One region of the Pantoea sp. SGAir0430 genome, then DNA from elsewhere that is predicted to be linked to it. Evidence: predicted binding sites of a transcription regulator. Region 1 holds the regulator's gene; the other holds the start of a gene.
What was found. The regulator PhoB, encoded in region 1, activates phosphate uptake and scavenging genes when phosphate is short. The targets are predictions, from matches to a motif close to CTGTCATAAAACTGNCNNAT.
Positions count from the first base shown of each region.

Region 2: E7738_RS20045 (heavy metal response regulator transcription factor) is a predicted target of PhoB. The motif match lies at 3,452-3,471, and genes of this name have one in related genera.

Region 1 covers NZ_CP039427.1:1,983,806-1,998,575, forward strand. Annotated here, with positions in the region: gene proY (proline-specific permease ProY) at 1-1,342, opposite strand, end outside; gene brnQ (branched-chain amino acid transporter carrier protein BrnQ) at 1,412-2,731, opposite strand; gene E7738_RS09640 (cobalamin-independent methionine synthase II family protein) at 3,134-4,240, opposite strand; gene E7738_RS09645 (PstS family phosphate ABC transporter substrate-binding protein) at 4,406-5,332, opposite strand; gene phoR (phosphate regulon sensor histidine kinase PhoR) at 5,351-6,664, opposite strand; gene phoB (phosphate response regulator transcription factor PhoB) at 6,680-7,369, opposite strand; gene sbcD (exonuclease subunit SbcD) at 7,567-8,784, shown strand; gene E7738_RS09665 (AAA family ATPase) at 8,781-12,458, shown strand; gene E7738_RS09670 (DUF799 domain-containing protein) at 12,504-13,160, opposite strand; gene E7738_RS09675 (DUF4810 domain-containing protein) at 13,157-13,513, opposite strand; gene E7738_RS09680 (CsgG/HfaB family protein) at 13,525-14,202, opposite strand; gene E7738_RS09685 (cell envelope integrity TolA C-terminal domain-containing protein) at 14,403-14,770, shown strand, end outside; gene E7738_RS09690 (AraC-like transcriptional regulator QhpR) at 14,665-14,770, opposite strand, start outside.
Region 2 covers NZ_CP039428.1:229,338-244,107, reverse strand. Annotated here, with positions in the region: gene E7738_RS20060 (zinc-binding alcohol dehydrogenase family protein) at 1-513, shown strand, start outside; gene nfsB (oxygen-insensitive NAD(P)H nitroreductase) at 618-1,271, shown strand; gene E7738_RS20050 (heavy metal sensor histidine kinase) at 1,309-2,688, opposite strand; gene E7738_RS20045 (heavy metal response regulator transcription factor) at 2,685-3,359, opposite strand; gene E7738_RS20040 (transporter substrate-binding domain-containing protein) at 3,627-4,397, shown strand; gene E7738_RS20035 (DUF2817 domain-containing protein) at 4,436-5,518, shown strand; gene E7738_RS20030 (HalD/BesD family halogenase) at 5,503-6,273, opposite strand; gene E7738_RS20025 (LysR substrate-binding domain-containing protein) at 6,371-7,270, shown strand; gene E7738_RS20020 (SLC13 family permease) at 7,363-8,658, shown strand; gene E7738_RS20015 (AraC family transcriptional regulator) at 8,686-9,543, shown strand; gene E7738_RS20010 (DUF2000 family protein) at 9,579-9,986, shown strand; gene E7738_RS20005 (amidase) at 9,961-11,322, opposite strand; gene E7738_RS20000 (MBL fold metallo-hydrolase) at 11,326-12,147, opposite strand; gene E7738_RS19995 (LysR family transcriptional regulator) at 12,226-13,155, shown strand; gene E7738_RS19990 (SDR family NAD(P)-dependent oxidoreductase) at 13,161-13,853, opposite strand; gene E7738_RS19985 (LysR family transcriptional regulator) at 13,985-14,770, shown strand, end outside.

The DNA of each region.
Region 1 (14,770 bases):
TCTTCGCCAGCGGCCACGCCAGCAGCAGCAGGACAATCCACGCAAACCCGACGTACAGCGAGATACGCGTATCCGGGAAGTAGCCAATCAGCGCGATGATAAAGGCAAGGAACAGCACTCCCACCCACGCCGTAGCGCTGCCGCCCGGCAGAGCAAACTGCAGCTTACCGGCCTGCTCTTTGCCGATTTTGTGGCGGAACGCGATCTGCGACAGCAGAATCATAATCCACACCCACACGGTGGCAAACGTCGCCAGCGAGGCAATCACCAGGAACACTTTTTCCGGCATCAGATAGTTGAGGTACACCGCCACCAGCATGGCAAGCATCATCACCAGCACCGTGACCCACGGAATGCCGCGATTCGACACCTTCATAAACATCTTCGGCGCATGACCCTGCTGCGCCATACCGTGCAGCATGCGGCCGACGCCAAACACATCGCTGTTAATCGCCGACAGCGAGGCCGTCAGCACCACAAAGTTCAGAATGGAGGCGGCGGCGGCGATGCCGAGGTGCTGGAAAGTCAGTACGAACGGGCTGCCTGCGGTACCGACCTGGTTCCAGGGATAGATCGACATGATCACAAACAGCGTGCCGACATAGAACACCAGAATGCGCAGCGGTACGGAGTTGATGGCGCGCGGGATCGATTTCGCCGGATCTTTAGCTTCGCCGGCGGTGATACCAATGATCTCAATGCCGCCGTAGGCGAACATCACCATCTGCAGCGACAGCAGCATGCCGACGATACCGTGAGCAAAGAAGCCGCCGTTGGTCCACAGGTTATGGATGCCGGTCGGCTGACCGCCGTTGCCGATGCCCCAGAAAATCATGCCGAAACCGGCCACGATCATGATGATGATGGTGGCAACTTTGAAGAAGGAGAACCAGAACTCCACTTCGCCAAACACCTTCACGCTCATCAGGTTGATGGCGCCGATGATCAGCACCACCGACAGCACCCAAATCCAGTGCGGCACCTCCGGGAACCACACGCCCATGTAGATACCAAAAGCCGTGACGTCGGCGATCGCCACAATCAGGATTTCAAAGCAGTACGTCCAGCCGGTGATATAGCCCGCCAGCGGTCCGAGGTAATCCTGCGCGTAGCGTGAAAACGAGCTGGCCTGCGGATTGTTAACCGACATCTCGCCCAGCGCGCGCATGATGATATACGCCACGGCGCCGCCGATGATGTAGGCCAGCAGTACGCTGGGGCCTGCCATTTTGATGGCATCTGCCGAGCCGTAAAACAGCCCGGTGCCGATCGCCGATCCCAGCGCCATAAAACGGATGTGGCGCGTGCTCAGTCCGCGTTTGAGCTTATTGGTTTCTTGCATAACAAACAGTACCTGTGGAAATGAAAAAACCACGGGCAAGCCCGTGGTCGGAATTAACAGCGATGTCGTTTACTGGTGAACGGCAACCTGCTCACGCCCTTTCACCCGGTCAACCACCGCAGCAATCACCAGCATCGCCAGCGACGGCGGCAACCAGGAGAGTCCCTGATCGGCCAGCGGCAGATGCTGGCTAAACAACGGCAGCGCATCTTTAAAGCTGGTGGTTTTGATGGCATCGACGATACCAAACAGCAGGCTGATCAGCATGGTTGGCGCAATGATGCGCGTGCTGCGATTCCACCAGCTCAGGGTAAAGCTCAGTACCACCAGTACGATGCACGGCGGATAGATAGCCGTCAGCACCGGAATCGAAATCTGAATCAGGTGGCTGAGACCGAGGTTCGACACCAGCATGGCGAACAGGCCGAGAATAAACACCAGCGCTTTATACGACAACGGCAGGTATTGCGCAAAGAATTCTGCGCAGGCGCAGGTCAGGCCCACCGCCGTAACCATACAGGCGACGAAAATCAGCGCGGCGAGGAAGACACTGCCCATACCGCCGAAGGTCTGCTGCACGTAAGCATGCAGAATCGCCGCGCCGTTAGCGTTCTGATCGACAATCGCGCCGCTGCCGGAGCCCAGCTTGAACAGGCTGAGGTACACCAGCGTCAGGCCAACACCGGCGATCACGCCAGCCAGCATGGTATAGCGCGTCAGCAGTTTGCTGTCTTCCACGCCACGCGAACGCGCCGCATTAACGATGACGATACCGAACACCAGCGCGCCGAGCGTATCCATGGTCAGATAGCCGTTCACGAAACCGCTGGAGAAGGCCGCACGCTGGTAGTCGGCGGTGGCCGGCGAAATGCCGCCAGCCGGCCACAGCAGCGCCGCGACGCCCAGAATGGTCAGCGCGACAATTTTCAGCGGCGCGAGGAAGTGGCCGACGGTGTCCAGCAGCTTGCCTGGATAGAGCGAAATGCCGATCACCAGCGCGAAGTACACCAGGCTATAGATAAACAGCGGCAGCGGGCCGTCGCCGGTCAGTGGCGCAATCCCGACTTCAAATGAAACGGTCGCGGTGCGCGGCGTGGCAAACAGCGGGCCGACGGCGAGATAGCACACGGTGGCGAGCAGCAGACCGGCCGCTTTACCAATCGGTGAGCTGAGCGCATCAATACCGCCGCCAACGCGCGCCAGCGCGATCACGGTCATCACCGGTAAACCAACCGCGGTGATCAGGAAGCCGAAGGCGGCAATCCAGACATGTTCACCAGACTGAATACCGACCATAGGCGGGAAAATGATGTTTCCTGCGCCAACGAACAGGGCAAAGGTCATGAAGCCCAGCGCCAGGATGTCCCTGGAGGTTAAACGATGTGTCATAAACTTCTGTACTGCCTGTAGCTGATGTTGCGGTGGAAGTTGGGTTTGTGTTGTCCCCTGGATGCGCGAAAACAATGGCTTAACTGGCTTGACCAGTGCGTTATGCGGGCCGAATCGGTACAGCGCAGGTGATTTAAACTGCTTTTCTTCTGTTCACAGAGGGATGAATCGACAACGGCGCAAATTAAAACGTTTATAGCGAAGAAAGGCAATACAGGATCGGAAAACCAGAAGGATATAACAGGAAAGCGTCAGAACGCAGTGGATAAGCAGGAAATAGTCGGAAAACACCTGAGATGATTTGCTTAAAGTTTCTGCAAAGCGGGCGATCTCCTTGCAGAAACCGCCGCAGGGATGCACAAAAGGCGCGCTTTACGCGCCTGTTTGCACAACTTTACAGCATCACCACACCTGTTGTGCGATGTCGACAACCAGACGAATCTTCTGCCACTGCTGCGCTTCGGTCAGGCTGTTGCCCTCTTCCGTTGACGCAAAGCCACACTGCGGGCTGAGGCAAATCTGGTCGAGGCTGACAAACTGCGCCGCTTCCTGCAGGCGCGCCTTTACCTGTGCAGCGTCTTCCAGCTCGCCGGTTTTGGTGGTAATCAGCCCTAATACCACCTGCTGATGACCGGGTTTGATGAAACGCAGCGGCTCAAAGCCACCGGAGCGCTCATTATCGTACTCGAGGAAAAACGCGTCGATGTTCACGCTGCCAAACAGAATTTCCGCCACCGGCTCGTAGCCGCCTTCCGAGATCCAGGTCGAGCGGAAGTTACCACGACACACGTGCAGACCGACGGTGAGATCCGCCGGTTTATCTTCCAGCGCGCGATTCAGCACCTGCGCATAAATGCGCGCCAGCTGTTGCGGATCTTCACCGCGCTCGCGGATTTGCTGCTGCTGATCGCCTGAACACAGGTACGCCCACACGGTGTCATCCAGCTGCAGATAGCGGCAGCCAGCGTCGTAAAACGCCTTGATCGCCTCTTTGTAAGTCTTTGCCAGATCGGCGAAGTACTGCTCCAGATCCGGATACACCGTGGCATCAATCACTTTACGGCCGCCGCGGAAGTGCAGCACGCTCGGGCTGGGAATGGTCATTTTCGCCACCGCATCGCCGGCCACGCTTTGCAGGAAGCGGAAATGGTCCAGCATCGGATGCTGCGGGTTAAAAGCGACTTTGCCGGTGACCTTCACGCCGTGCGCTTTGGTCTGCACGCCGTTGAACTGAATGCCCTGATCGGCCTCAAACAGCTCGACGCCGTGCAGATGGCCAAAGAAATCAAAGTGCCACCAGGCGCGGCGGAATTCACCGTCGGTCACCACCTGCAGACCGCTGGCGCGCTGCTGCTCCACCACCTGGCGAATCGCATCGTCTTCTACCTGACGCAGCTGGTCGGCGCTGAGGGCACCACTGGCGAACTGTTCACGTGCCTGTTTAATGGCGGCGGGACGCAGAAAGCTGCCGACGGTATCGGCGCGGAACGGGGCGGTGTTGCGTTGCATATTCACTCCTGCACTGACACATAATTGCGTCAGGGTATAATTGCGTACGGTTATTTTTGGCCATCTGGATGGCTATATGTCCATAAGAGTGACATGCCGCCCCACCGGCGGCAATGGAAGAAAATTCAGGGGACGTGAAAAAAATTCATGATCGGTCAGCGTGAATTAGTTTTGCGCAATCGCCGCGCGCGCCTGCGCGATCTGGCTATCGGACAGCGGCAGGTAGCCGGCCTCCGTTACACGGCGCTGGCCCTGCGCAGAGAGCACCTGCTGCAGAAAGGCGGCGACCAGCGGCGGCAGCGGTTTACCGGGCGCCTTGTTAACGTAAATATACAGCGGGCGCGACCACGGATAACGGCCGCTGCGGATCGATTCGGCATCCGGCATAACGCTGTCGCCGCTGGCGGTGACGATCGGCAGGGTTTTCACGCCGCTCAGGTGAAAGCCAAAGCTGGCGTAGCCGATGCTGTTCGGCGTGCTGGCGACCGCCTGCACCACCGCCGCCGAGCCGGGAAACTCCGCGACGTCAGCGCGGAAATCGCCGCGACACAGCGCCTGCTGCTTGAAAAAGCCCCAGGTGCCGGAAGCGGAGTTACGGCCAAAGCGCTGAATACTGCGCGTTGCCCAGTTCGCCGTATGCAGGCCAACATCGCCCCAGCGCTGCGGCACCTGCTGTGCGCCGCACAGCCGGGTCACGGAGAACAGCGCATCCAGCTGCGGCTGACTGATGGACGGCAGCGGATTGTCCTGATTAACCACCACCACCAGCGCATCCATCGCCACCGGCACCGCCAGCGGCGCATAGCCATAGCGCGCGATAAACAGCTGACGCTCATCCACCTGCATCGGCCGGCTCATGGCGCCAAGCTGAGCGGCCCCGGCGGCCAGCGCGGTCGGCGCCGTCGACGATCCCGCCGCCTGCACCTGCACATTAACGCCCGGCGACTGACGGCTGAAATCTTCGCCCCACAGCGTCATCAGGTAGCCCAGCGTGTCCGAGCCCACGCTGCTCAGGTTGCCGGTCAGCATGCTTTGCTGAGCCGTCGCCAGCAGCGGGCACAGTAATAAAAGAGAGAGCAGCAGCGATTTCATCACAGAGTCCGGTGGCGTTTACTGCGCCACATTCTCGCGGATTCCGTTCGCCACAATCAAGCGCGGTGGCAGCACGAAGCGGAAGCAGGTTTCCTGATGCGGCACGCTGCTGATCTCCAGCCGCGTGGTGTGGTGGCCGAGCGCGTGCTTAACAATGGCCAGCCCCAGCCCGCTGCCGCCGGTGGCGCGCGAGCGCGCTTTATCCACGCGGTAGAAGCGTTCGGTCAGGCGCGGCAGATGCTCCTCGCTGATGCCGGGCCCGTTGTCGCACACCTTAAATTCGGCGCCCTGTTTGGTGCGCAACCAGCTGATGTCGATGCGCGTGCCATCCGGCGTGTGGTTCACCGCGTTATACACCAGATTGGAAATCGCGCTGCGCAGCTGTTCATCATTGCCGAACACCTTCAGGTGCGGATCGGTGTGGAAATGGATGCTGTGCCGGCCCTGGCTGAGGGTTTCCGCCTCGCGCTGCAACAGCAGCAGCATGGTCGGCACATCCACCGTCTCTTTCAGGTCAATGGCGGGGGCCGCTTCGATGCGTGACAGCGTCAGCAACTGCTTCACCAGGCTGTCCATGCGCCGCGTCTGCTCCTGCATGGTGCTGAGCGCCTTGCTGCGGGTGCGCTCATTCATCCCGGCGTCGTCCATCATCTCCAGATAGCCCTGCAGCACCGTCAGCGGGGTACGCAATTCATGACTGACGTTGGCGAAGAAGTTACGCCGCGCCCCTTCCAGCTGGTGCATCTGGGTGACGTCACGCGCCACCATCAGCCACTGCCCTTCACTGTAAGGCATGACGCGGAACTCCATGTGATGCTGATTATTCAGCACCAGCGTCAGCGGCTTGTTGAAGTCGCGCTGGCGGATATAGCGGGAGAATTCAGGGTAGCGCAGCAGGTTGAGGATATTCTGGCCATTATCTTCCGGCCAGCGCAGCCCGAGATGCTGCTGGGCCAGACCGTTACACCAGAAAATGGTGCCCTCTTCGGTGGTGAGTACCACCGCGTCCGGCAGCGACTCGGCCCCGCTGCGAAAGCGTTTGATCAGATTGCCCAGCTCGCGCCGGCGGCGGCGATTGCGCAACTGCATTTGATACAGGCCGTAAAACAGCGGTTCCCAGCTGCCGCGCCCGGTGGGCGGCGTCATTGAACGATCAATCCACAGCCAGTGCGACAGCCGCATCAGATTTTTAAAGTGCCAGAACAGCACGCCGCACACGGCCAGTAACAGCCACCACGGCAGATAGCCAACCAGCAGACCCAGCACCAGCGCAGGCAGACACACCAGCGCCAGCTCGGTCAGTAATCTCTTCCAGGAGAGTCGTTCCAGCACGGTAAAAGACTCCGTTTAGTAGCGGGCAGAGAAACGATACCCTGTTCCGCGAACGGTTTGTACCATGCGATCGTGGCCGGAAACTTCCAGTGCTTTACGTAAACGACGGATATGCACATCCACGGTGCGGTCTTCCACATACACGTTAGTGCCCCACACGTGATTCAGCAGCTGTTCGCGGCTGTATACGCGCTCCGGATGCGTCATAAAGAAGTGCAGCAGTTTGTATTCGGTCGGTCCCATTTCCAGCGGCGTGGTTTCGGACATCACGCGATGCGAGGAGGGATCGAGGCTCAGCCCCTGCATCTCAATCACCTCTTCCACCGCCATCGGTGAGATGCGGCGCATCACGGCTTTAATGCGCGCCATCAGCTCTTTGGGCGAGAACGGCTTGGTGATGTAATCATCGGCGCCCACTTCCAGCCCGCGCACGCGATCTTCCTCTTCACCGCGCGCCGTCAGCATCATCACCGGAATATCACGCGTCATGGCTTCACGCTTTAAATGTTTGATGAACTGAATGCCGCTGCCGCCGGGTAACATCCAGTCCAGCAGAATCAGATCGGGCCAGGGTTCGATCAGCTTGCCAATCGCGCTGTCATAGTCCTCAGCCTCAATCGGCTGATAGTCGTTTTGTTCCAGCACGAAACATAACATTTCACGGATGGGAGCTTCGTCTTCCACAACCAAAATGCGCTTAGCCATTATTACTCCTGCGATTGTGACGGCATGTCACGGGGGTTTGCGGCGCCATTATGCGTCAGTTTTGTGACACTTTTATGAAAAACCCACCTCATGATAATCAGATAAAAAGCGCAATTGTGACAACCGGTTTCGCTTTTTTTTCATTGCGTTGTTAAGCGGTTATACTGCCGCTTTGCGATAGCAGGCACGGAGCATTCATGCGCATTATTCACACCGCTGACTGGCATCTCGGTCAGTTCTTTTACAGCAAAAGCCGCGCCGCCGAGCACCAGCAATTCCTCGACTGGCTGCTGGCCGCGATTGTGCAGCATCAGGTGGATGCGCTGATCGTCGCTGGCGACCTGTTTGATACCGGTTCGCCGCCCAGCTACGCGCGCGAACTGTTTAACCGTTTCGTGGTGGCGCTGCAGCCCAGCGGCTGCCAGCTGATTGTGCTGGCCGGCAACCATGATTCGGTCGCCACGCTGAATGAATCGCGCGAGCTGCTGGCCTGCCTCAATACCCGCGTCATTACCAGCGCCACGCCCGGCGGCGAGCAGCAGGTGCTGACGCTGCAACAGCGTGACGGCACGCCGGGCGCGCTGCTGTGCGCCATTCCCTATCTGCGTCCGCGCGACATCCTGCGCAGCCAGGCGGGTCAGTCCGGTCGCGATAAGCAGCTGTCGCTGCTGCAGGCGATTGAGCAGCACTATCAGCACTGTTATGCCGCCGCCGTGGCGCAGCGCGAAGCCATGGGCAGTACGCTGCCGATCATCGCCACCGGGCATCTCACCACCGTGGGCGTCAGCAAGAGCGATTCGGTGCGTGATATCTACATCGGCACGCTGGACGCCTTTCCGGCGCAGGCCTTCCCGCCTGCCGACTACATTGCGCTGGGCCACATCCATCGTGCGCAGCGCATCGCCGACAGCGATCACATCCGCTACAGCGGTTCGCCGATTGCGCTCAGCTTTGATGAGCTGGGGCGTGAGAAAAGCGTATTCCTGCTGGAATTTAGCACCCGGCTGGAGTCCGTCACACCGCTGGTTATTCCGTCATTCCAGCCGATGCAGATGCTGAAAGGTGCCATGGCGGAGATCGAACAGCAGCTGACCGCGTTTCACACCTATGAAGGCGATCTGCCGGTGTGGCTGGATATTGAAATCACTACTCAGGAGTACCTGAGCGACCTGCAGCGCCGCATTGAACAGCTTACCGACGCGCTGCCGGTTGAGGTGCTGCTGGTGCGCCGCAGCCGCGATCAGCGTCAGCGCAGCCTGGCGCGGCTGGAGAACGAAACCCTGAGCGAACTGAAAGTTGAAGAGGTGTTTGCCCGCCGGCTGGCGCTGGAGGAGCAGCTGGAGGATGAACAGCGCGCGCAGTTAACGCAACTGTTTCGCAGCACGCTGGCGACGCTGGAGGATCCGGGCGCATGAAAATTCTGACGCTGCGTTTTAAAAACCTCAATGCGCTGCGCGGCGAGTGGTTTATCGATTTCCGCCGCGAGCCGTTTGCCAGCAACGGGCTGTTCGCCATCACCGGCGCTACCGGCGCGGGTAAAACCACGCTGCTGGATGCCATCTGTCTGGCGCTCTATCACCAGACGCCGCGCCTTGGTGGCCTGTCGCAGAGCGAAAATCAGCTGATGACGCGTGACACCGCTGAATGCCTCGCCGAAGTGGAGTTTGAGATCAAAGGTGAAGCCTGGCGCGCCTTCTGGAGCCAGAACCGCGCGCGCGGCCTGGCGGAAGGTAAACTGCAGGCGCCGCGCGTCGAACTGGCGCGCGTGGCGGACAACCAGATCGTCGCCGATAAAGTCGGTGACAAGCTCAAAGCCATCGAAACCTTGTCCGGTCTCGATTTTGCCCGCTTCACCCGTTCGATGATGCTGTCGCAGGGGCAGTTTGCCGCCTTCCTCAATGCCAAACCCGGCGAGCGCGCCGAGCTGCTGGAGGAGCTGACCGGCACCGAAATCTACGGCCACATCTCGATGCAGATCTACGAGCGCTGGCGCACGGCGCGCGCGGCACTCGACACGCTGCGCGCCCGCGCCGGTGCGGTGCAGTTGCTCGATGACGCCCGCCGCGCCGAACTGGCGCAGCAGCTGGACCAGCTCACCCGCACCGAACAGGATCTGAGCGAGCAGCTGGCGCAGGCCCAGCAACAGCAGCAGTGGCTGACGCAGCAGCAGCAGCTCAACGCGGAGCAACAGCAGGCGCAGCAGGCGTTGCAGGCTGCCGCCGCGGCCTGGCAGCAGGCGGAAGGCGATCGCCAGCGGCTGGCGCGTGCTGAACCGGCGGAGAAGCTGCGCGACAAACTGCAGCAGCGCGAACAGCTGCAGCGCGACCAGCAGACACTGAACCAGCAGGCGCAGCAGTTACAGCAGCAACAGCAACAGGCACAAGCGGCGCTGCAGCAGGGTGAAAGCCACTATCAGGCCGCACAGCAGGCACGTGAACGCGCGCTGGCCGAACAGCAACAGCTGGAGACGCTGCTGAGCGAACAGGTGATCCCGCTCGATCAGCAGATCGCCAGCCGTGCACAGCAGCTTGAGCAGCAGCAGGCGCTGCTGAGCGAACAGCAAAAAACCCTGTTACTCAGCCAGCAGGCGCTGGATCAGCATCAGCAGGCAAGTGAACGCTTACAACAACAGCTGGCGCAGCAGCAGGCGTTTCGCCTGAGTGAAGCCGCTGTCGCCCGCTGGGGCGGCGAACTGGCGCGCTGGCAGGCCGAACTCGCCCGGCTTGAAGAGCGTGAGCAAACGCTGACGCAGCTCAGCGCGCAGCAGCAACAACTGCAAAGCCAGCTCGAACAGCAGCAGCAGGCGCTGCAGGCGCGCGAACAGGCGGCACAGCCGCTGCAACAGGCGGAAGCCGCGGCACAGCAGCAGCGCCAGCAGGCGGAGCAGGTGCTTACTTCGCTGGAAGCGGAGATCGCCAGCCCGGCGCTGCGGACGGCGCTGGCGCAGCATCAGCAGCAGCGCGGCGCACGTCAGCAGCTCAGCCTGCTGGCGGCACAGTGGCAAACGCTCCAGCCGCAGCGCCAGCAGCGCCAGCTTAAGCTGCAGCAGTTACAGCAGCATGCTGAGCAGGAAGCGCTGGCGTTGCAGCAGCTGCGCGAGGAGTACAAGCGCGAGCATCAGACGCTACTGGATGTGCGTCGCCTGTGCGAGCTGGAGCGCACGATTATTCAGCTGGCCGACGAGCGGGCCCGGCTGCAGCCGGAACAGCCCTGCCCGCTGTGCGGCTCCTGCCAGCATCCGGCCATCGACCGCTACCAGCAGTTGCAGCCGGACGAAAATCAACAGCGCCTGGCCGCGCTGGAGAGCCGCGTGATGCAGCTCAGGGAAGCCGGTACCGCGCGGGGCGAGCAGCTTAAACTGTCGCAGCAGCAACAGCAGGCGCTGCAACAGGAAATCGCCGATCTCGACCAGCAGATCGCCGCCACCCGCGAGCGCTGGCAGGCGCTGTGCGGTGAGCTGGCGCTTACCTTCAGCGCTGAACAGCACGCAGAATTCAGCGCCTGGCAGCAGCAGCAGGACGCGCTCGAAGCCCGCCAGCAGCAGCAGTTGCAGGCGCGTGAACAGGCGGCCGTCACGTTGCAGCAGGCCAAAGACGCGCATCTGCACCAGCAGCAGCGCTGGCAGCAGCATCTGCAGCAGCAACTGCTGGCGCAGCAGCAGCTCACCAGCGCCCAACAGCAGCGCGATGAGCTCGACCAGCGCATCAGTGGTGAACGTCAGGCGTGTCAGCAGCAATTGCAGCAGCTGGAACAGCAGCTGGCTGCCCATCAGCTTAGCCTGCCTGCAGCGCCCGAGCGCGCCGGCTGGCTGCAAACGCTGCAGCAGCGCTGGCAGCAGTGGCAGGAAAGTGAGCGGTTACTTGCTGAGCTACAGCCGCAGCTGGCGAAAAGCGAAACGGAAGGCAGCAGCCTGCAGCAAACTCTGGCGCGTGAACAGCAGCAGGTCGCCAGCCTGGAGCAAGCCCTTAACCACCTGCAACAGCAGCAGCAGGCCCAGCAGCAGCAGCGCCAGCAGCTGTTTGGCGACCGGCGCGTGGCGGACGCGCGTCAGCAGCAGCACGCCGCGCTGCAACAGCATGACCAGGCGCTGGCGCAACAGCTGCAGCGCTGGCAGCAGGCGCAAAGCGAGCTGCACGGCCTGAAAGGTCAGTATGAACAGATTGTCAGCCAGCAGCAGACGCTGGCGCAGCGCACAGCGGACGCCGAAAGCGCCTTCCGGCAGGCATTGCTGCTCAGTGATTTCGCTGACGAAAGCGCCCTGCGCGCCGCGCTGCTGGCGGAAGATGAGGTGCAGACGCTGCGCCAGCGGCTGCAAACGCTGGAGCAGCAGCATCAGCAGCACGCCGCGCTGCATGCCAGACTGGCGCAGCGGCTGAGCGATCACCAGCAGCAGCGCCCGGCCGCGCTCAGCGATGCCGATGCTTGTACCATCGCCGCCCGGCTGGAGCAGCTGCGCGTGGCGCTGCGTGACAACGCACGCCAGCAAGGGGAAGCGCAGCAGCAGTTGCACAGCGATACCCAACAGCGTCAGCAGCAGCAAACGCTGCTGGCGCAGATCGCCGCTGACGAAGCGGAACTGGCACAGCTGAGCCGCCTCAACGATCTGATCGGGTCGGCCAAAGGCGACAAGTTCCGCCGCTTTGCTCAGGGCTTAACCCTCGATCATCTGGTGTGGCTGGCAAACCGCCAGCTCGATCGCCTGCACGGCCGCTATTTATTGCAGCGCCGCGTCAGCGATGAGCTGGAGCTGGAAGTGGTGGATACCTGGCAGGCCGATGCCACGCGCGACACGCGTACGCTGTCCGGCGGCGAGAGCTTCCTCGTCAGCCTTGCGCTGGCGCTGGCGCTGTCCGATTTGGTCAGCCATAAAACGCGCATTGAATCACTGTTTCTCGACGAAGGCTTCGGCACGCTGGATGCCGAAACGCTGGACACCGCGCTGGATGCGCTCGATGCGCTCAACGCCAGCGGGAAAACCATCGGTGTGATCAGTCATGTGGAAGCGATGAAAGAGCGCATCCCGGTGCAGATCCGGGTGCGTAAAATGAACGGGCTCGGCTACAGTAAACTGGAGCTGCCGGGCGAGTGATGCGTGAAGTGGCGCGGCGATCAGCTGATCGCCGCGCCAGGTAGATTAACGCGTAACCGGCGCTTTGTAGCGCGGGCCGGCCAGCAGACCACCCTGCTCGTTCTGCGCTAACAGACGTGCGCTGGTGACACCAGCAATGGTGTGCGCTTTGTCGCCCGCGTTGCTGGCAATCTGTTTGATCGCCGCCGACACCAGCATGCCAATGATGCCGCCGTTGCTGTTGTTGCTGTTCTCAGAATCATTGGCGGTGGCCATGCCCTGCCACAGCTCTTTACCGCTGCGCAGATCGACCAGACGGGCAGTGGCCGAGACCGTGGTCACCGAATCAACCACCAGATAGCTGCTGCCATAATCGGTAATCGAAATGTACAGTGCGCTGTCTGCGTTGAAGATGTCATGCAAGCGCTTCGTGCTCACCGCCTGAATTTCATGCCCGTTGCTCAGGCCGTTTTGCTGGAAGGTCTCTTCCACCACCGCCACCGGGAACACGTAGTAACCCGCTTCCGCCAGCGGCTGGGTCACCAGCGAGGTGAAGCTGTGCGACGCGTTGATATCCGGCGCACGGTTATCGGCAGGCAGCACCAGAATTGACGCCGGCTTACTGGCACGGAAGGCGCTGTAGTCATACGGTTTCTTATTCTGGGCACAGCCGGTCAGCAGCAGCGCCGCGAATACGCCGCACACGGCAATCAGTTTTTTCATTGGTTCACTCCTTTTTTCTTCATCAGAAAGTCCATGTACGGCGCCGATTCCGGAAACAGCTGCTTCTCGAGGGCGAACTGGCTGAAAGCTTTATCCGTGTTGCCGTTTTTGGCGTACAGCAGGCCCAGCTGGGCGTGCAGACCGGGTGCCACCGGCTTGTTCACCGCTTTGGCCTTTTCGATATCCAGATTCAGCGCATCAATCTGCTTCTGCGGATCGCTGTCTTTCTGGTAATAGCTGTAGACCTGCTGCTGGTAATCACCCCAGTAGTAGATCGGCTCCGGTCCTTTTGGCGCACAGCCGGCCAGCACGCCTGCCGCGATCAGCGCGGCGCTCAGTTGCAGTAATTTCATCGTCAATATCCTTATTTCACCGGGCGCCATGCGCCGTTATTGATGCCATCCACCAGGTGGTCGACCGCTTCACGGATCGCCAGATCCATCACTTTGCCGTTCAGGGTAGAGTCATAGCTGGCGGTGCCGCCAAAGCCGATCACCTCACGCGCTGACAGCTGGTATTCACCCGCGCCCTGCACGCTGTACACCACTTCTGAAGTGGTCACATCCACCACATTCAGGTTCACTTTGGCGTAAGCGATCTGGCTTTTACCGCGCCCGAGGATGCCCCACAGCTGCTGGTCGCCCACTTCTTTGCGCCCGAACTCGGTGATGTCACCGGTGATGATGTAGTTAGCGCCCTTGATGTTCTGCTGGCTGTGTTTGAAATCGGCTTCCTGCTGCAGCTCTTTCAGGTTGCTGCGATCCAGCACGTTGAAGCGATTGGTCTGCTGCAGATGCGTAATCAGAATGGTTTTGGATTGGTTGCCCAGACGATCAACGCCGTCGGAGAAAATCCCATTCATGTATGACGAACGGTTATCAAACTGTCCCACCGCGATTGGGCTGCGCACGCCCTGATAAGCCGGCTGGCTTGCGGCGCGAACCTGAGGTGCGTCGATGGCGCGCGACGACTCGGTGGCACAGCCACTGAGCAGCGCGGCGCTTAACAAGGAGAGTGCCGCAAAGGCATATTTCTTCTGCATTTCTGGTCCATGAATAAAGGAAGGGATAACACCGCCACCAGGCGGCAAATTCTGGTTATGCCGACAGTCAGAGTAATGCCATAGCATTCCCTGCTGCGGTCTGTAGACTGTCGGCAGCAGCGCCAGGAATCTTTAGCGAAAATGCAGGCTTATTAATGAATTTAATTAATCGATTAGCGAGACTATCAGGTGGGTTAGTAATGATGGTGGGGCTCAGCGCCTGCCAGCAGGTGTCCGCGCCGGCCCCCAGCCTGGCCAATCAGTGCCAGCCGCAGGGCGATGCTGACAGCGCCGCCTGCCACTGGAGTGAAGCACTGCAGCAGCAGCTCAATAAGCAGTTTCACGATGCGGCGCGCTATGCCGGACAGCAGTGCTGGGTGCGCCTGGAGTGGCAGAACAGTGGGCGCTACGCGGTGACGCAAACCCAGGGCGACGAAGCGCTGTGTTTGCGTGCGTGGCAGCTTATTGGTCAGTCGCGCGGCTTACCGCCTCCGCCGCAGCGCGACCAGCCAGCGTGGTTTGGCTTTGCGCCACACCGGCCTGACTTACCAGCCCATCCTGGCGCCAC
Region 2 (14,770 bases), on a different replicon from region 1:
CAGCTGGCGCGCAAACTGACCCGACTGACGGTCATTGGTACCGCCTCTCGCCCGGAAACTGCCGACTGGGTGCGCTCGCTGGGTGCCCATCATGTTATCGATCATCAGCGTCCGCTGGGTGAGCAGCTGGCAGCGATTGGCCATAAAGAGGTGCGCTACGTGGCCTCACTGACCCATACCGACAGCTACTACCCGCAGTTGATCGATGTGCTGGCTCCGCAGGGCAAACTGGCGCTGATTGACGATCCGGAAACACTGGATGCGGTGCCGCTGAAGCGCAAAGCCATCTCGCTGCACTGGGAACTGATGTTTACCCGCTCGCTGTTCCATACCGCCGATATGCAGCGCCAGCATCAGATTCTACAGCAGGTGAGTCAGCTGATTGACGATCAAACCCTGCAGACCACCGCCGGCGAGCATCACGGCAGCATCAGCGCGGCCAACCTGCGTAAAGCGCATGCGCTGATTGAGAGCGGTCGTGCACGCGGCAAGATTGTCCTCAGCGGCTTTTAAGTCATTAAAACACGTAAGGTTAACCGTCCGTCAGCCCGGACGGTTATGGTAGCGACTTTGCTATTTATCTGCGCTCCGGCGCAATCTTCAATCAGGAGACTCTCATGACCCTTAATGATGCGGTTGCCCGCCGTCACACCGTAAAAGCTTTCTCTGCGGGCAAAACGCTGCCGCAGCAGGAGATCGACACGCTGCTTAACCTGCTGCGCAACAGCCCGTCATCGGTTAACTCGCAGCCGTGGCACTTTGTTGTCGCGTCGACTGCGGAAGGGCGGGAAAAGATGGCGCAATCCACCAGCGGCGCGTTCATTTACAACAACCCTAAGGTGCTGAACGCCTCACACGTGATTGCGCTGTGCATGCGCACCGATCTGGATGAAGCGCACCTGCAAAATGTGCTGGCGCAGGAAGAAAAAGACGGGCGTTTTGCTAAACCCGAAGCCAAAGCCGGGCAGGATAAAAGCCGCCGCAGCTACGTGGATATGCACCGTTATGAGCTGCGCGATGTGCCGCAATGGATGGAGAAACAGGTCTATCTGGCGCTGGGCGGACTGTTACTGGGCGCAGCGATGCTCGGCATTGATGCCACCCCGATGGAAGGCTTTGATGCGCGCGCACTTGACCAGGCGCTGGGCCTGCGTGAACAGGGCTTTACCAGCGTGGTGCTGGTTTCGCTTGGCTATCGCAGTGAGGAAGATTTCAACGCCACGCTGCCGAAATCGCGTCTGCCGCAGGACGAAATTTTCACCTTTATCTAAGGGACTTAACCAGGTGCGCACCTGCGCACCTGCGCGCTTAACGTGGGAACCGCAGGCAGAAACGGGTGATGCCGTGTTCGCTGCTCACCGTGCAACTGCCCTGATGCAGTTGCATGATCCCGCGCACGATTGACAGACCCAGCCCACTGCCGCCCTGCTGACGCGACGCATCGGCGCGCCAGAAGCGGTCAAACAGGCGTGCCTGCTGCGCCTGACTTAGCGTCGGCCCCTGATTCTCCACCACCAAAAGCATGGCGTCTGGCTGCGTGATGCTGGAGACGTGAATGGTGCCGTCACGCGTGCCGTAATGCAGCGCGTTAGCGATTAGATTAGCCAGCGCGCGCTGTAACAACTGCGGATCGGCGTGCAACTCGCCGTGAAGCGAGATGACAAGCTGCATGCCATGCTCTTCTGCCATACCCTCAAAATAGTCACTCAACCGCTCACCCAGCGGGGTCAGATCGATGCATTGCCTGTCCAGCGCCTGGCTGGCGTCTGCGGCTTTGGCGAGAAACAGCATGTTATCAATCATCTTCGCTAGCCGCTCCAGCTCCGCATAATTGGAACCCAGCAGCGTTTGATACTCGCTGACGCTGCGCGGCTGGTTCAGCGCCACTTCCGTCTGGCCAAGCAGCGTGCCAATCGGCGTGCGCAGATCGTGTGCCATGTCCGCTGAGACCTGGCTAAGTTGCTGATAACCTTGCTCCAGCCGGCTCAGCATCTGGTTGAGCGCCGCCAGCAGCGGTTGCAGCTCGCCTGGCGCGCTGGTCAGTTCAATGCGATGCGACAGCCGCCGCACGTCGATCACCCCGGCTTCTGCTGCCAGCCGGCGCAGCGGCGTCAGGCCGCGGCGCACCAGCAGCACACTGATCGCGGCGACCAGCAGCGCCGCCAGCGCGGTGCACAGGATAATCTGGTGGCGATAGCCGGTGAGGGTCTGCGTGCGGTCGCTCATCAGGCGACCGGTAATGATTTCGATCTGGCCACTGCCATCGCGCGTTGGCGTTAACGCGGCGGCGGCAATAAACGGCGTGCCGTCCGCCGCCTGCTGATGGTGGACCGATTGCAGGGTTAACGGCTGATCGGCGGCGACCGGCGTAATGGCTGGCACCGGACGCCCGCCAGGATTGATCACGATCAGCGGCGGCTGGCCGGGAAAGCGCAGCACCAGCAACGATTCGGTATTACCCAGCATGTTGGCGAACAGCCGCGGCTTCTGCTGAATCAGCGTCAGCGCATCTTCATCGCGCAGCAGTGTGCGCATTTGATCGATGCGCGTCAGCAGGGCTGCGTCATCGCGCACGCCGATCTGCTTCGCCAGTGCGTGATACAGCGCCATGCCGCTGAGTGTAAAAATGACCACCACCGTAGCACTGAGCAGTAGCGAAAGGCGGACGGCGAGCGAGCGGAGTTTCATGTTTCAGCTTCGCAGCGATAACCGACACCGTGCACGGTATGAATTAATGGTCGGTTAAAAGGGCCGTCAATTTTCTGCCGCAGCCGTTTTACCGCCACATCCACCACGTTGGTGTCGCTGTCAAAATTCATATCCCAGACGCGCGACGCAATCACCGTGCGTGTCAGTACCTCGCCGGGATGCAGCAGAAACAGATGCAGCAGATTGAACTCTTTGTTGGTCAGGTCGATGCGCTGTCCGGCGCGCTCGACCCGGCGACGGGCAATATCCAGCTGCAGATCGGCCAGCGTCAGGATGTCGGGTAGCTTCTGCTGGCTACCGCGACGCAATTGAGTGCGCACGCGCGCCAGCAGTTCGGCGAAGGAGAAGGGCTTGACCAGATAGTCATCGGCACCCAGCTCCAGCCCTTTGATGCGATCTTCCACCGTGCCTTTGGCGGTGAGGAAAATCACCGGCGTTTGCAATTGCTTATCCAGCTGCGCCATCACCTCCCAGCCATTGATGCCGGGCATCATCACATCCAGCAGAATCAGATCGTAATGGTGCTCCTGCGCATAAAACAGGCCATCCTGACCGTTTTCCGCCACGTCGACGATAAAACCGGCCTCGGTCAATCCTTTGCGCATGTAATCACGCGCCCCGGCTTCATCTTCTATCACCAATATTTTCATGCGATCTCCCGGCAGTGGCGGCCGCTTGCTGATGGCGGGCAGTATAACGCGGGTTAGCATAGAAAACCGAGGCTGACAGCGGCATGAGCCCCTGATGACAAAATCATGACAGAGCGTTAAGTAAAACTTAATGGCGCGACAAATTTCGCTAACTCATTAACATATATAAGAATTTGCTCTGCATTTTTGCGCGCTTTTGATGGTGGCGTCAGCGGCATCGTGTTATTACAAGGTTAAAACCTGTGAGATAGCCTGCCGGAGAGCATCATGAAAAAGCGTTGGTCTTTTGCCTTACTGTTGTCACTCAGCGCCCTCAGCCAACTGGCTGCGGCGCAGCAGACGCTGCGTTTTGGCGTCGATCCCACTTTTCCACCGTTCGAATCCAAAGCCAGCGATGGCTCGCTGCAGGGTTTTGATATTGATCTGGGCAATGCCATCTGTGCGCAGGCCAAAGTGAAATGTCAGTGGGTGCAGATTGGCTTTGACGGCAGCATTCCGGCGCTGCAGGCGAAGAAATTTGACGCCATTCTGTCGGCGATGTCGATGACGGAGAAGCGCCGCGAGCAGGTGGCGTTCAGCGATATGCTATACATCACGCCCAGCGCGCTGCTGACGCCTGCCAACAGCACGCTGACGGCGGATATCAGCACGCTGCGCGGGAAGAATATCGGCGTCGCGCAGGGCACCATCCAGGAAACCTACGCCAAAACGAAGTGGGCACCGCAGGGCGTCAACGTGGTCTCGTATCCGAATCAGATGGAGATCTATCCGGATCTGGTAGCGGGTCGACTCGATGCCAGCCTGGCGAATGCGGTTTCGGCCGAGCAGGGCTTTCTCAACACGCCGGAAGGCAAGGGTTATGTCAATAAAGCCACGCTGGTGGATAAAGCATTATTGGGGAACGGCGTAGGTATCGGGCTGCGTAAAGGCGATACGGCCAATCTTACTTTAATCAACAATGCGCTGGCTGCGCTGCACAGCAACGGCACTTACGACCGGCTGGCGCAGAAGTACTTTAAAGTTAAGGTTTATCCCTAATCGCAGGGCGATTTGCCTTCATTACGCACAGGAAAATCATGTCTTTACTCCCTGATTATACCCATCAGCGGGCGCGATTCCTGGCCGCTGTCACGCGCCAGCACGGCGCGCTGACTGCCTATCGCCATCCGCTGACCGCGCCCGACGGGGCCGCGCTGTACACCGACGTTGCGGTGATCGGCGATCCGGCGGCTCCCAAACGCATGCTGATTCTCTCCGGCACACACGGTGTGGAGGGCTATTACGGTTCAGACAGCCAGATCGCCTGGCTTGATAGCTTCGATGTCGCCGCGTTACCGCCCGACTGCGCCCTTGTGCTGGTCCATCTGCTGAATCCATGGGGCGCTGCGCATCTGCGGCGCGTCAATGAAGACAATATCGATCTCAACCGGAATTTCATCGATTTCAGCCAGCCCGCACCTGCTAATCCGCACTATGCGCTATGGCACGAGCTGTACCACGGCGACCGCGCACATGCCGATCGGCTGCTGGCGGAGACGCTGCAGCAGTCAGGCTGGCCGGCGCTGAAACGGGTAGTGGAAGCGGGCCAATATCAGGCAGCAGATGGCCTGTTTTATGGCGGGCAGCAGCCGGCCTGGTCGCACCGCACGCTGCACGCCATTGTCGAACAGCATCTGCGTCAGGCGCAGGTCATCCTGAGTTTCGACCTGCACACCGGTGCCGGCGCGTGGGGCCATCCGATGCTGCTGGCGATTGCTGAACAGCGCTATCCGGCGCATGACTGGGGCAAAACGTTATACGATGAGTGGCTGACGCTGCTGTTTACCGGCGCCGGGCGCGACAGCGACACCGGCGTGACCGCCACGGCAACGGGCTATGTCTCGCAGTTTCTGCTGACGTCGCTGCCTGACACGCAGCTGCTGCCGCTGGTGGTGGAGTGCGGCACTTATCCGGGTGAGGAGATGCACCGCAGGGTGCGCGACGATCACTGGCTGCATCTGAAGGGCGATCCGGCAAGCCACGCCGGACGCGCGCTGAAGCAACAGCTGGTGGAGGGGTTCTGGCCCGCCGATGAAGACTGGCGCGCCTTAACTGCGTTTCGTACCCGGCAGATTTTCCTGCGCGGCTGGCGCGCGCTGGTGGCTTATAACCGGCCGTAAAAGGTCATGCGCGCGGTTTCGGACAGCGCGATACCGGGCTGGGTGTTGTAGGCCAGCACCGCCAGCATACGCGTGACATCGCCTTCGGTGGGCGTCACGCGGTGCAGCGAATTGCGCCCGCGAAACAGCACCAGGTCACCGGCATCAATCTCCAGCGCCTCGACCGGCTGGCGCTGATCGAGCACGGCGGCGACGCCGTCGTAGTTCATCTCGCCGGCGTCCGCATCGCGCAGATCTTTCACATACTGAAACACACCGCCAGCGTGCGGTTTCTGCACCAGCAGCGTGATGGCGAAAGAGGAGTTATCAAAGTGCCAGCCCAGCTCCTGGCCATCAGGTGCGTAATGCAGATTAATCGACGATAGCGGGTCGGCGTACGGATACAGCGCCTCCTCGTTCAGCACATCACACAGAAAGCGTTTAAACAGTTCGTCATTGTACAGCTGGCGCAGCGGCGATTCGGCCGCAATCACATCGTCGGTGATGCAACCTTTGGTGCTGATCACATCACGATTGCGTGGATGATCGGCACGGTACGCGTCGTCCGGCTTCAGCAGATAAACGTTGTGTTTGCTGACGGTGTGGTACGCCAGATGACGCTGAGCCAGCCCGTCGGCCACGATTGCCTGCAGCGCAGCCGGTTGCAGAAACTGACGCAGCACCAGCGCGCCGTGTTGCTCAAGCTGCTGGCGACAGTGCTGACGCCAGTCGGCGTCGGCCAGCGGATGTAAATCAAATCGAATCAAAGCAGACATGGCGGTGGTTCTCGTTTTTGGCAGGTGTAGAGACTGTAACGGCCTGATATGTTGATGCCTAACGATAAATATTTAATACCTTGCTAAGGAAACCTTAATGCCTGCACCCGCGTCGCGTCTGCCGAAAATCAGCGTGATTCAGTCGTTTAAAGTGGCAGCGGAACTCGGTAGCCTGGCGAAAGCCGCCGCACAGCTGGCGCTGACGCCGGCTGCCGTCAGCCAGCAAATTCGTCAGCTGGAAGCGCAGCTGGGCAGCGCACTGTTTGTGCGTACCCAGAGCGGCGTGATGCTGACGGAAACCGGCAAAGAGTATCTGCGCTATGTCAGTGAAGCGTTCGATATTCTGCATCTGGGGCAGCAAAATTTGCGCCATGCGGCCAGCATGCCAAAGCTGACGCTCTATTCATTGCCGGCGCTGGCGTCGAAATGGCTGCTGCCAAATATCACCGCCTGGCGGGCTCACTGCCCGGGCTGCGATCTCAGCCTGCACGGCACTCATGCGCCGGTGGATTTCAGCGCCACACCGGCAGATTTTGTCATCTGCTTTGGTGAGGATCGCTACCCGCAACTCGACAAGCAACGGCTGTTCTGTGACGAGGTGCTGCCGGTCGCCAGTCCGGCGCTGATCCAGCGTTACCCGGGCGAATCGTTGCTCAGCCAGGCGCCGTTGATCCATCTGGACTGGGGCAATGAAGGACGCTTTCTGCCCGACTGGCGCAGCTGGTTTCAGGCCAAAGGCAGCATGGAGCCGGCGGTCCAGCCGGCATTCAGCTTTAATCTCACCTCACTTGCGATCGACGCGGCGGTAGCCGGGGCCGGTGTGCTGCTGGGGCAGCGTCGCCTGATTGCTGGCGAACTGGCGCGCGGCGCGCTACAGGTGGTGGATCCGCTCAGCCTGCCGCTGAGCAAACCCTATTTCCTCGCCTGGCCACAGCGCTCCCGCAGTCAGCCCGGCAGCGAGGCGCTGATTCAGTGGCTGACGCAGCTGGCGAGTTAACAAACTGTTAACTGCCGCAGCGTTCTGCGACAGGGATTGCCCTATGCTGATGCGCTTTGTGCGCAGTTGCGAAGAAAGGGAGTTCAGGCATGATGATTGATACCTCATTCTGGCTGACCACGCTGGTGGTCAGCATCACAATTTTGCTGTGGGCGCTGGCGCGGTTGCCGGAATACCTTACCGCGCTGCTTTTTTTTGCGGCGGCGATGCTGCTGTCGATAGCGCCAGCCAGCAGCGTATTTAGCGGTTTTGCCTCCTCAGCGTTCTGGCTGGTGCTGAGCGGTTTTGTGCTGGGCGCGGCGATCCGCAAAGTGGGCCTTGCCCAACGCTGGGCCAACTGGCTGGTGGTGCCGTTCAGCCAGAGCTGGCCGCGGATGGTGGCGGGCACGGTGCTGCTGAGTTATCTGCTGGCGCTGGTGATGCCGTCGAACATGGGACGCATCGCGCTGCTGATGCCGGTGGTGCTGGCGCTGGGCGAGCGGGCCGGTATCCGGCCGTGCAGTCGCGGCAGCATTGGGCTGGCGCTGGCGGTGGGCTTCGGCACCTTTCAACTCTCTGCCAGTATTCTGCCCGCCAACGTACCAAACCTGGTGCTGAGCGGCGCGGCGGAAAGCGCGTACCAGCTGCATTTGCAATGGCTGCCGTGGTGGCTGCTGCACATGCCGGTGGTGGGGCTGGGCAAAGGTATTCTGCTGGTTGCCTGCATTACGCTGCTGTTCCGCGCTCAGCCGCAGCCGGTGGCAACGCGGGAAGCATTGCCGGCGCTAAGCGGGCGCGAATGGCGGCTGATTGCCCTATTGGCCGTCACGTTACTGTTGTGGATGACCGACAGCCTGCACGGCTTATCCGCTGCGTGGGTCGGGCTGGCCGCGGCGTGTCTGTGTTTGTTACCGCGTGTGGGCTTTCTTTCGGGCGACGATTTTGCCAGCGGCGTCAATTTCCGCACCTGCATCTATATCGCCGGCATTCTCGGCGTCGCCACGGTGGTGGTGGACTCTGGCCTGGGGCGGCTCATCGCCAATGCACTGCTTCACCTGCTGCCGCTGCATGACTCGCCGTCATTCAGTAATTTTGCCGTGCTCAATGCGCTGGTGACGCTGCTGAATTTTGTGCTCACCGCCAACGGCGTGCCGGCGATGGTCACGCCGATGGCGCAGGAGCTGGCTGCCGCTTCGGGCTTTCCGCTACTGAGCGTGGTGATGTTGCAGGTTTTTGCCTACGCCACACCGCTGCTGCCATATCAGGCGTCGCCCATCGTGGTGGCAATGGGGCTGGGGAATGTGCCTGCCAGAGCCGGTCTGCAGCTGTGTCTGCTGGTGTTCGTGCTGAGCGCGCTGCTGCTGTTACCGCTGGATTATCTGTGGTTCCGGCTGCTAGGCTATGCCTGATACGCCGTCAGAGGTCACGAATTCGCTATGTCAGCTACTAACGATTGGGTTGATTTCCGTCGCGATGAGGAGACGGGCATCGAAAGTGTTAACGCGCACTTCTGCGGCCACGCTTACGATCCGCATGACCACGACGAATTGCTGGTCGGCGTGACGCAGCAGGGGCTGCAGCGCTTTAACTGTCACCGCGCGCTGCACACCAGCACGCCGGGCCGCGCTATTCTGATTGAGCCGGGCGCGGTACACGATGGTCACGCGCCCGATGCCGCCGGTTTTACCTATGTGATGCTTTATCTGCCACAACCCTGGGTGGCGGAGATGATGCAGCGCCGCGGGCTGGGCGATGTGGCGAATATTCAGGGGGCGTTTCGCTCCACGCTCACCGATGATGCGCAGCTGGCCAGTGCGATTCAGCAGGCATGGTTTGCGGTGCATCAGCGGGAAGGGCGACTGGCGCGCGATCAGAGCCTGGATCATCTGCTCACACTGCTTTCCCGGCATCTGGAAAATAAACCCGGCGTGCAGCTCAGTGACGCCCAGCGGCAGATGCATCTGCTGCGTGACTATCTGCACGATTTTATGTCGCAGGACATCGGGCTGGACGATCTGTCGCGCTTGTCCGGCATCGATCGTTTCCGCCTGACGCGCCAGTTTAAGCAGGCGTTTGGCCAGTCGCCGCACGCTTATCTGGTACGGCTGCGGCTGCGTAGCGCGCGTGCGCTGCTGGCACAGGGCGTTGAGCCAGTGCAGGTCGCAGCGCAGGTGGGCTTTGCCGACCAAAGCCATCTTGGCCGCTGGTTCCAGCGTGCTTATCGCCTGACGCCCGCCGCCTATCAGCGCCAGTGCACAAACGTTCTATACCGCTCTCTGCCGGCTATCCGATGATGGGATTTTTAATCCTCACCGGAGAGTTCTGACAGATGTTTGATACCAAAATTGCCCTGATCGTACGTGATGATTTAGCCACCTGGCAGCGCCTGAATGTGGTGGCTTTTCTGGCGACCGGCATTGCGGCAGCCGCGCCGGAGATGATGGGTGAACCCTACGTCGACGCGCTCGGTCGTCAGTACGGCAACATGGCCGGCCAGCCGATGCTTGTGTTTGCCGCCGATTTAGCCGGCCTGCAACGGGCGCATCGCCAGGGCGTGGAGCGCGAGTTAACGCTGATTCCCTACGTCGAAGCGATGTTTTCCACCGGCCACGATGCCGCCAACCGCGCGGTGTTTCTGGCCGAAGACGCCGATAATCTCAACCTGGTGGGCATCGCGCTGCGCGGCCCGAAAAAGGCGGTGGATAAAGCCATCAAAGGGCTGGCGCTGCACAGTTGAACGGCGGGTGCGCCTGTTCAATCTGTTCTGCCGCCATTAACAGCACATCTTCCCGCTCGCGCAGCGCCAGAAGCTCCAGGCCGATGGGTAACCCTTCCGTACTCAGGCCGACCGGAATGCTGATTGCCGGTGCGCCGGTGACGGCTGAGATCAGCGCGTTGCTGCCAGGCTGTAACTCGCCATGCTTCACTGGCGGATGGCGGACTACCGGATAAGCGAGCAGGTCGATCTGCTGCTGCTGAAAAAACTGCGCCAGTTGCTGATACAGTCTCTGCTGGCGCAGCTGCACCTCGCGATAGCCGTCACTCTGCATGCCGGGATGCTGCGCGCGGATTTTGAAGGTGGCCTCCAGCTGGGGATGATAGCGTCCTGACGCGGCAATCGCCGCCAGCGTGCGCAGCGGTGCCTGCGATTTATCCGCCAGCCAGGCGGCCAGCGCGTCAGCAAATTCATAGGCAATAATATTGGCTTCCGCCGCCAGCGTCTCCAGCTGCGGCCAGCTCAGCATGCGCGGCTGAAACGGCGCCACAGCGTCCTGCACCGCCTGGTTAATCTCCGTTTCCTCTGCGGCAAATCCTTCCTGCCAGATGCCGATGCGCAACGGCCGGTCGGGACGGGAAAAACGCTGGCCCGTGAGTATTTCACTGATCAGCCGCAAATCAGCCGCGTGGCGCACCAGCGGTCCGGGGATATCCTGGGTGGGCGACAGCGGCACGATGCCAGCGCTGCTCAGTGCACCGCGCGTCATACGTAAGCCGAACAGGCCATTAAACGCGGCCGGAATGCGCACCGAACCGGCGGTATCACTGCCTATCGCCAGCGGCACGAAGCCTGCGGCCACCGCCACGGCTGAACCGCTGCTTGAACCTCCCGGAGAACGGCCTTGCTGCCAGGCATTATGGGTGAAGCCACTCAGCGACGACGCGCCGGTGATGCCTGCTGCCAGTTCATGCATGGTGGTTTTGCCGATGAGGATTGCGCCAGCCTGACGCAGAGCCGTAACCAGCGGTGCATCCTCGCTGGCAATCACATCGCGCAGCAGCGCCGAACCGGCACTGGTCGGCCAGCCTTTGACTTCAATGTTGTCTTTAATCAGCAGCGGAATACCGGCCAGTGGGCCAACTGGCGCATTCTGCTGCCGTGCGGCATCGCTGGCAGCGGCCGCAGCCAGCGCGTCATCGGCAAACAGCCAGCTGATGGCGTTGTAGCGCGGCTGATCCACGTCAGCAATGCGCTGCAGCGCAAATGTGGTGAGCTGGCGTGCGCTCACCCGGCGCTGGGCCAGCGCCTGTTGCATATCCCCCAGCGACGCGGTGAGGTAATCAGCGTATTGCATGGTTCAGGCCTCCACAGGAATCCATTGCCGCTCTGGCGAAACCCGGCCGCACGAACTGCCGGCAAAGTGTGAGCTGCACCAGAGTGCCTGATGGCTGATGCACCAGTCTATCAGTAACTGACGTGACGTTACGGCGCGTGGTAAATCCTCACAAAAAACTGAGTTCCATTGCGGATGTGCAAACTGAACTGGATGATGCATCACATCACCGCTAAATACCGCGTGGGCACCGGCGCTTTGCAGCACAATTGAAGCGTGATCGACGCTGTGGCCCGGCGTCGGCATATAGCGCAGCACACCGGCAAACAGCGGGGAGTGCTGCACATCAATGGTTTCCAGCTGGCCGCTCGCCAGCAGCGGCGCAAGGCTATCGTGATACAGCGCCTGCATCGACGGCGTGCTGCGGCACTGTGCCAGTTCACGCGCTGAACAGATGTAACGCGCATGACGAAACATCGGCTGCCAGCGGCCAGCGCGCCAGCAGGTATTCCAGCCGACGTGATCGGTGTGGATATGCGTCATCAGCACCAGCGTCACTTCATCAGGGTCGACGCCCGCTTCGGCCAGACGTTGCGGCCACGCGGTTTGCAGCTGGTGAAACAGCGGCTTGTTATCGCGGTTACGGCCATTGCCCGTTGCGGTATCAATCACGATGGTGTCGCGAGCGGTGCGCACCACCCAGCTATGGATGGATAGCTCTGCTGGCTGCTGTGCCAGCGTGTCGCCCATCGTCTCGCGGTGTGCCGGAAACAGCGCAGCGAAGGGGAGTGAGCTGGTCTGCTCGATCACTTTATCAATGCTGCATTCACCTATGTGCAGGGTCATATTGCCTCCTAAAGCGTGGTGCCTGTTACTGCAGGTCACTATACTGAGGCTGTTTCATTATTTAAATCGATTAAAATCATGAAAAGCATCAATGAAAATGATTTCAGCAAAATCGACCTTAACTTATTGATTGTGCTGCTGGTCATTTATGACGTGCGCAGCGTAACTCAGGCGGCAAACCGGCTTTATCTGGGGCAGCCGGCGGTCAGCGCGGCATTAAAAAGACTGCGGGCAATGTTTGACGATGCGCTGTTCGTGCGTTCCTCGCAAGGCATGACGCCCACACCGCGCGCAGAGCAGCTGGTGCGCCAGATCGCACCGCTGCTGCAGAGCGTCCATCGCGTTATTTTCACTGCCGATCGCTTTGATGCCGCGCACGATAGCCGCAGTTTTACGCTCGGCATGAGCGACTGGCTTGAGCACTGGCTGATGCCCGATTTACTGCTGCAGCTGGCCGCCTCGGCCCCAAATATTGATATCCGGGTGGTGGCTGCCGATCCGTGGCAGGCCATTCCGCTGATGGAGCAGCAGCAGGCTGACGTGGTGGTGACCGTCGGAGAGGAAACCAGTCACGATCTCACGCGGGAGCACATTGCGCGCGCCGGCTTCCGCACGGTATGGCATCGTGGACAAATTGACCTTGCGCCACCGCTGACGCTGGCGCAGTTCGTGCAGTATCAGCATGCGCTGGTCTCCTATCGCGGCGTGAGTGAAAGTGCGCTGGACGCCGCGTTAGCCCGCGAGGGGCTGACGCGCCGCGTGCGTTATGTCACGCCGCACTTCTCGGTGTTACCGCTAATGTTGCAGCGTCTGCCGCTGTTCGCGACCGTTCCGCAGGGACTGGTGCAGGCATGGCAACAGCGCTATGCGCTGAGTACGGCGGCGGTGCCGATCGGCATGCCGGATTATGCACTTTCGCTGCTGTGGCATAACGCCCGGGCCGAAGACCCGGCGCACCGCTGGCTGCGCGCCACGCTGCGTCAGCTGATCGAACGCAAGCTGGCGTGAAACGCTTACCACGGCACTACGCGGCCGAGGTAATCGAGATAGTGCAGGCCGCCGCGTCCGGTCTGGCTTTCCACCGTGTTGAGCAGATTTGGGATGCTCTCCTCAATGCTCAGTCGCGCCCCGGCGCCACCCATGTCGGTGCGCACCCAGCCGGGGGCCAGCAGCAGTAGCGTGCGTGCATCGTCGTGACGCGCGGCGAAGCTGCGCATAAACATATTCAGCGCCGCTTTGCTGCCGCGATACACCTCGTAGTTGCCATGGGTGTTGTTGGTGAGACTGCCCTGGCCGGAGGACATCACCGCCAGCGTGCCGCGCGCGCTGACGTTGTTTCTGAAGGTTTCCAGCACGCGCAGCGGGCTCAGCGCGTTGGTTACCATTACGCGAATAAACTCTTCCGTCGACACATCGGCAAGGGTTTCGCGATCGTCATTTTTCACGCCCGCGTTGACCAGCAGCAGATCGAACTGCTGGCCGCTTAGCCGCAGATGCAGGGCGTTGACCTCTGCTGGCACGGTGATGTCCACGCTCTCCACCTTCAGCTGCTGCGGGTAGCGCTGCGCCAGCTGTTGCAGCGCGTGAAGGGAGTGCTGGCGGCCGGTCGCCACCACCTGATAGCCACGCTGCAGCATATTCTCCGCCAGCGCGAAGCCGAGGCCGCGCGAAGCACCAATTAATAAAGCACGGGAAGCCTTGTTCATAACCCTCTCCTGGTTTTGGGGTGAGTGAAAAGTCTACCCTTGCATGACAACAGGCGGAACGCGCAGCATCTGCATAGATAACCTGCAGCAAACGCCTTGCCAGATGGCGCTTAATCGATAAGGATGATGCGATGAATACCATCGATTTGAATTTACTTCCTGCGCTGGACGCGCTGCTCAGTGAAGGCAGCGTAGTGGGCGCTGCGCGTCGCCTGGGGCTGAGCGAGTCAGCAATGAGCCGCACGCTGGGGCGACTGCGTGCCGCCACCGGCGATGCGCTACTGGTGCGCGCCGGGCGCGCGATGGTGCTGACGCCACACGCCGAAGCGCTGCGCAGCCAGGTGCATGCCACTTTACAGGACACGCAGGCGCTGCTGAGTCCACCCGCGCAACGCTTTGCTGCCGCTGAGCTGCAGCGCCACTTCACGCTGCGTACCAACGAAGGATTTGTCGAAGCGTTTGGCAGCGCGCTGATCGCCGCAGTCCGCGCACAGGCGCCCGGCGTGCAGCTGCGCTTCATGCCGAAAGCAGAAAAAAATGATCGACCGCTGCGCAGCGGCGACGTCGATCTTGAGATTGGCGTACTGGGCAATATGGGACCGGAGATTCGGCTGCAGGCGCTGTTTCGCGATCGCTTCGTCGGCGTGGTGCGCGCCGGGCATCCGTTACTCGCGGACGTGACGTTGGCGCAGCTGGCCGCATATGGTCACATCGTGGCGTCAAGGCGCGGTGAGCTGGGCGGACCGGTGCATGAGGCGCTGCTCGCCGCCGGTTTTACCCGCCAGGTGGCGGCCGTGGTACCCGCTTTTTCCACTGCCGTCGCGCTCACGCTGCACAGCGACTGGCTGGCGCTGGTGCCGCATACGCTGTGCCTGCACCATCCGCTAATCAAAGATAATCCGGCGTTTGCGATGTTC